Regions from separate parts of the Pandoraea sp. NPDC087047 genome, predicted to be linked through region 2. Evidence: predicted binding sites of a transcription regulator. Region 2 holds the regulator's gene; the other holds the start of a gene.
The links. Region 2 encodes NrdR, which represses ribonucleotide reductase genes. Its sites were predicted from a motif close to CACNANATNTNGTG; they were not measured.
Positions count from the first base shown of each region.

Region 1: a site for NrdR is predicted at 1,338-1,351, ahead of ACIPHM_RS18770 (ribonucleoside-diphosphate reductase subunit alpha). Genes of this name have one in related genera too.

Region 1 covers NZ_JBIUZU010000009.1:199,670-203,085, reverse strand. Annotated here, with positions in the region: gene ACIPHM_RS18780 (DUF1269 domain-containing protein) at 1-173, shown strand, start outside; gene ampD (1,6-anhydro-N-acetylmuramyl-L-alanine amidase AmpD) at 616-1,215, shown strand; gene ACIPHM_RS18770 (ribonucleoside-diphosphate reductase subunit alpha) at 1,581-3,416, shown strand, end outside.
Region 2 covers NZ_JBIUZU010000007.1:267,684-271,099, reverse strand. Annotated here, with positions in the region: gene ACIPHM_RS15570 (autotransporter domain-containing protein) at 1-882, opposite strand, end outside; gene nrdR (transcriptional regulator NrdR) at 1,347-1,829, opposite strand; gene glyA (serine hydroxymethyltransferase) at 1,848-3,095, opposite strand; ZMP/ZTP riboswitch at 3,194-3,301, opposite strand; gene ACIPHM_RS15555 (NAD(P)-dependent alcohol dehydrogenase) at 3,333-3,416, opposite strand, start outside.

The sequences.
Region 1 (3,416 bases), on a different contig from region 2:
CGGTGCCGAACTCGCGCCTCAAAGCGTTTCGTGAACCGCTCGAGCGCGGCATGATTTTGCTGATGGTGGATGTGCGCGAAGGGCGGGTCGACGAGATTCGCGAGATGCTCAAGGAGCATCATCCCGAGGCGCATATGGAAGGCGTCGAGGCGGCGATTCCGGCATTTCCGTGATCGCGGCGTAAATCGGAGGGGAATGAGATCGACGACGGGGTGGACGCGGGAGACAAGTTTCACTGGCCGGCAACGGCCATTGGCGTCGCCCCTGTGAGCGGCGCGGGATGGTGCGTGTGTTGATTGACATGAGCGCGATGCCATCCCCGGGCGTGGTCACGCCCACGGAAGCCTCTCGGCTAAGTCGGGCGAGGGGCTTCTTCTTTGGATGGCGCCCAATATGACGCTGCCAACCCGTCAACCCGGTGCAAGCCCCCGCCAGACCGGCTGCCGGCGACTTCACGCCAAGTGGGCTACAATGCCACCCCTCGCTCTACGGGAGTTCGTTGGTGCCCGTCATGCTCCAGTCATCTGCGTCCCCTAACGTTGCCCTCCGGTCGTTTGACCTGCCTGGCCAGTGCGGCCCGGCCGACAAGTGCGCCTTGCTGTCGCGAGGTGACGCATGAACGCGCCGGATCAACTGCCAGCATTCACGCTCGACACCGACGGCTGGATACGGGAAGCCGAGCGTGCGCCTTCGCCGAACTTCGACGTTCGTCCGGACGGTATGCCGATTGGCCTGCTCGTGGTGCACAACATCTCGCTGCCGCCGGGGCAATTCGGTGGCGACGAAATCCCCGCGTTCTTCCAGAACCGGCTCGACCACGATGCGCATCCGTTCTTCGACGAGATCCGCGGCGTGCAGGTCTCGGCGCACTTTCTGGTGCGTCGCGATGGTGCGTTGCAGCAGTTCGTGTCGTGCGATGCACGGGCGTGGCACGCAGGGACTTCGTCGTTCGAGGGGCGTACGCGCTGCAACGATTTCTCAATCGGCGTTGAACTGGAAGGGACGGACGACCTGCCGTTTACTACGGCGCAGTACATCACGCTGGCGGCGCTCACGCGTGTTTTGCGTGAGCATTATCCGATTCAAGCCGTGGCCGGGCATGCCGATATAGCACCTGGTCGGAAGACGGACCCGGGACCGCATTTCGAGTGGCGGAGATTGCGTCGGATGGCGGGGCTGGAAGCGGGCGATTTGCCATTTCAGGCAGCCGATTAACCCTCACCCGAGGACAGGTTTTGCTTGACATGGCGATGGCACGGGGCTTCCCGGCGACAGAAATTTTTGATTTTGCGGAGTGCGTCATCTCCACTATACTTAGTGCCAATCCGGCCACCAACCACTATATGTAGTGGTCGACGACCGGAAGCAATATCCATCAATACCGTGCTTGCCCCGCGGCGTTTTGTGGGGCGGTACAGCAGCAAAGCCGTGCAGCGGACACCTCGAACCCTTGGCCGTCCGTCGGTCGTGCGGTGTTCAGCACTTCGCTCCATCGGCGCCCCCAGGGCGCATTTTTGCCGACTGTAGTAGCTGGTAGAAACGCGCTAACAGCACCATCTCATTGGAACGGGAGTTTTTACATGCAGACTAACGAAAACCTCACCCGCCCGAACCCGACGCCCGCCGCGAATGTCGGCAGTGGCACGGGTGCGTCGGCGCCCCAGACGACGGGCGCATTCGAGCCGGCCACCAACGCCGACTTCAAAGTGATCCGACGCAACGGCACGGTGGTGGGTTTCGAGCCGTCGAAGATCGCGATCGCCGTGACTAAGGCGTTCCTGGCTGTGAACGGCGGTCAGGGTGCGGCTTCGGCGCGCGTACGTGAGCTCGTGGAGCAATTGACGGAAAACGTCGTGCGCGCATTGGTGCGCAGCCGCCCGAACGGCGGTACGTTCCACATCGAAGACATTCAGGATCAGGTCGAACTCGCGCTCATGCGCGAAGGCGAGCACAACGTGGCTCGCGCCTATGTGCTGTACCGCGAGAAGCGTTCGCAAGAGCGCGCTCACGCCGTCGAGACCACGCAAGAGGCGGCAACGCCCGACGCCCCGGTGTTGCATGTCACCGACAACGGCGTGACGCGTGCGCTCGATATGGGCGTGCTGCGTGGCGTGGTGCAGGCCGCTTGTGAGAACCTCGGTAGCGAAGTCGACGCCGAGCCGATCCTGACCGAGACCATCAAGAACCTGTACGACGGCGTGCCGCTGTCGCAGGTCTACGATTCCGCCATCCTCGCTTCGCGTACCCTCATCGAGAAGGAACCGGCATACAGCCAGGTCACCGCGCGTATCCTGATGCACACCATCCGCCGCGAAATCCTCGGCGAAGAAGTGCCGCAGGGCGAAATGGCTGCGCGATACATCGAGTACTTCCCGCGCTTCATCAAGCAAGGCGTTGACGCCGAACTGCTCGACGAGCAACTGCTCTCGTTCGATCTGGTCAAGCTGGCCGCTGCGCTCGACGCGTCGCGCGACCTGCAGTTCAACTACCTTGGCCTGCAAACGCTGTACGACCGCTACTTCCTGCACATCGACAGCCATCGCATCGAAATGCCGCAGGCGTTCTACATGCGCGTGGCGATGGGGCTGGCGCTGAACGAAGTCGAGCGCGAAGCGCGTGCGATCGAGTTCTATCAGATCCTGTCGAGCTTCGACTTCATGAGCTCGACGCCGACGCTGTTCAACTCGGGCACGCGCCGCTCGCAGCTCTCGTCGTGCTACCTGACGACCGTCTCGGACGATCTGGAAGGCATTTACGAAGCCCTCAAGGAAAACGCGCTGCTCTCGAAGTTCGCCGGCGGTCTGGGCAACGACTGGACGCAGGTTCGCGCGCTCGGCTCGCACATCAAGGGCACGAACGGCAAGAGCCAGGGCGTGGTGCCGTTCCTGAAAGTGGTCAATGACACGGCTGTGGCCGTGAACCAGGGCGGCAAGCGCAAGGGCGCGGTTTGCGCCTATCTGGAAACGTGGCACCTGGACATCGAAGAATTCCTGGAGCTGCGCAAGAACACGGGCGACGACCGTCGCCGCACGCACGACATGAACACGGCGAACTGGATTCCCGATCTGTTCATGAAGCGTGTGATGGAAGGTGCGGAATGGACGCTGTTCTCGCCGTCGACCTGCCCGGATCTGCACGACAAGTACGGCAAGGCGTTCGAACAGGCTTACACGGCTTACGAAGAGAAGGCTGCGCGCGGCGAGATCAAGCTGTTCAAGAAGGTGCCGGCACAAGCCCTGTGGCGCAAGATGCTGGGCATGCTGTTCGAAACCGGCCATCCGTGGATCACGTTCAAGGATCCGTGCAACATCCGCTCGCCGCAGCAACACGTGGGCGTGGTGCACTCGTCGAACCTGTGCACGGAAATCACGCTCAATACGAGCGAGACCGAAATCGCCGTGTGTAACCTCGGCTCG
Region 2 (3,416 bases):
GTCCACGAGGTGATGCGTCTTCTCCGAAGCGCGCAACGTGCCGACCTCTCGCTCACGGTACGGCGCGCCCTCAAGCGGATCGGATATGGTGCCAGAACGCGAAGTAATCTCGAGAGTGGAGCTCTTGACGATGAGATCGGTGTCACCCTCGTTCGCAATATCGGCCTTAAGGCCGTCCAGGTTGTTGCGCTCCCAGGAAACCAGCGTCCCGGGGGCGCCACTCGACGATTCAGGCTTCAACTCATATCGGTCGAGGAGCGCGCTCAAAGTGTCGCCATCCGCGCGGGTCACCGTTTCCAGTTTTTCTCTGACGCGCACCTCGTCGTTCCATAGCACCTTGCCCTTGTCCAACAGTGCCTCAACGCGGTCCGGACGCGTCAGGAATTGCGATAATTTCTTAATCTCTTCCGATCGCTCCTCGCCTGATTTCGCTCTGATGGCATCCGCACCGGCCTTGATTTGTTTCAAATCCTCGATACTCATCCACTTGACGTAATCCAGGGGCTTGCCGTCTTCACCTTTTGCCGCCATTTCCAGCAGCTCGTCGGCTCTCCCGCTAATTTGACTTAACGCCTCGTTCTGTTCGTAAAGATCCGGCTTTTCCAACGCTGCCCAGATATATCGGGTTTCTCCGCGCCAGGTCGACGCACGCAAGTACTCCTCGTTGGTCGCGTCGCGTTCCGCCAGCGTTTTATTGAGCTTCGACGTCAATCGTTCGATGGCCAATCCCCTGAGCGAGTGCGCAGCTGGTACTGTCCTCTCCTTGTCCTCTTGCGCCACCACAATGTCCGGAAATGCGGCGGCGGCCGCCACCACGGCAGCAACTGCCATATAGACCCTGGTTTGACGCAGCACTGCAATCTTCGAAGACTTTTCTGGCATTTGGCCCTCCCTTTATCTGGAAATAGCGACGGCAGCCGTCGTCTCATCAAGAGCGGCACACCGATCGCCGACGATCAAGGGCGAGTCTAAGATTAGCTACATCACAACCCCATCTTTAATCGATACATTTGGTCCATTACCCAAAACAAATAAAAATGGAATTAAATTATGAATACTCCCAGACAAACAGTGACAAAAACCAAAGTGTTCACCAGAATACGACAAACACCGCATCGAAACTTATTTACAGAAAAATTTCAGAAAACCGCAAATAACGTTGATTTAAATATTCCGAACAAGGTGAATCAACGTCTGTACATACGTGATATGCGGTGCTCTTTGAGATGGCAATAAAAAACCCGCCGTGCCCTGACAGGCACGACGGGTTTTCCGTCCCTCATTCCTACTGGCGACCCTCACGGCCGCCTGCGAGCGCTTACTCTCGCACCAGCGTCGTCCCTGGCTCAGCCCACGGGCTTACGCTTGGGCTTCAAGTCCGTGCTGTCGATCTCCTCAAGCACATCGCGAAACTCGGCAATGTCCTCGAAGCTGCGATACACCGACGCAAAGCGGATGTAAGCGATCTTGTCCAGGCGTTTCAACTCGCGCATCACCAACTCGCCAATACGCTGGCTCATCACTTCGCGCTCTGCACCGGCCAACAGCTTGTATTCGATGCGCGCGATCGCGGCATCCATCGCCTCGGCACTCACAGGGCGCTTGCGAATCGCCAACTGCATACTGGCGCGCACTTTCGCGCGGTCATACTCGGCGCGGCTGCCGTCTTTCTTGACGACGGCCGGCATCGCCAGTTCGACACGCTCGTACGTGGTGAAGCGCTTGTCGCACGACGGGCATTTCCGGCGCCGCCGGATGGCTGCGCCGTCTTCCGCTTCACGCGAGTCGATGACCTGCGTGTCGTCGTGCCGGCAGAACGGGCAGCGCATGCGTGCGACGCCTTCGGCTTAGCCGTAGACCGGGAAACGCTTGGTCAACTCGGCCACTTTTGCGCGTACGGCGGCCAGGTTGCCTGCATCTTCCGGATTGTCGAGCACGTCGGCGATCAGGTTGCCCACCTGTGCGGCTTCGACTTCCGTGAAACCGCGCGTGGTCATCGCCGGCGAGCCCAGACGCACACCGCTCGTCACGAACGGCTTTTCCGGATCGTTCGGAATGGCGTTCTTGTTGACGGTGATGTGTGCTTCGCCCAGCGCAGCTTCCGCTGCCTTGCCGGTAATGTTCTTGGCGCGCAGGTCGACCAGCATCACGTGCGATTCGGTGCGACCCGACACGATACGCAGGCCACGGTTGACCAGCGTCTCGGCCATCACGCGGGCGTTCTTCGCGACTTGCTCCTGGTACTTCTTGAATTCCGGCGATGCGGCTTCCTTGAACGCGACGGCCTTGCCAGCGATCACGTGCATGAGCGGGCCACCCTGGATACCCGGGAAGATGGCCGAGTTGATGGCCTTCTCGAATTCCGCCTTCATCAGGATCACGCCGCCGCGCGGGCCGCGCAGGCTCTTGTGCGTGGTCGTGGTGACGAAGTCGGCGTGCGGCACCGGGTTCGGGTACACACCCGCGGCGATCAGACCGGCGTAGTGCGCCATGTCGACCATGAACAGCGCGCCGACCGACTTGGCGATCTGCGCCATGCGCTCGAAATCGATCTTCAGGGCGAACGCCGAAGCGCCAGCCACGATCATCTTCGGCTTATGTTGCTCGGCCAGCTTTTGGGCGGCGTCGTAATCGATGTCTTCGGCTTCGTTCAGACCGTAGCTCACCACGTTGAACCACTTGCCCGACATGTTGACCGGCGAGCCGTGCGTGAGGTGACCGCCGTGCGCGAGGCTCATGCCCATGATCGTGTCGCCCGGCTTGAGCATGGCGAAATACACGCCCTGGTTCGCCTGCGAACCCGAGTTCGGCTGCACGTTGGCCGCTTCTGCGCCGAACAGTGCCTTCACACGGTCGATCGCCAGTTGCTCGACAACGTCGACATACTCGCAACCGCCGTAATAGCGCTTGCCCGGATAACCTTCCGCATACTTGTTGGTCAGTTGCGAACCCTGCGCCTCCATCACGGCCGGGCTGGTGTAGTTTTCCGAAGCAATCAGCTCGATGTGATCTTCCTGACGCTGATTTTCTTTCTGAATCGCGGCCCAGATCTCAGGATCGACGGAGGCAACGGTAGATTTCGATTTGTCGAACATGGCGTTTGCGTTGAATTGAACAGGTTTTCCGGGAGGGGATGCTGCAGCGCGCCTTCCTTTGTGCTTCGGAAGACGATAGACAGGGCAGCACCAACCATCACGGCTGCCCAGGCGAACGGCAAATAAGACCCCGACGCTTCCCGGTGGGTTGCTCCACCTCGGGCACACCATGCAGTGCACCCTAATCGCCAGTCACGTGGGGTTTGTGGCGTCGACAGTTTATGCGAGGTTGAGACGTTAGGCAACCGGCCCGGCCACGCGCACCACGACCTTGCCGAAGGCCCCGCGGCGCAGATGCGCCAACGCCTGGCCGAAGTCGGC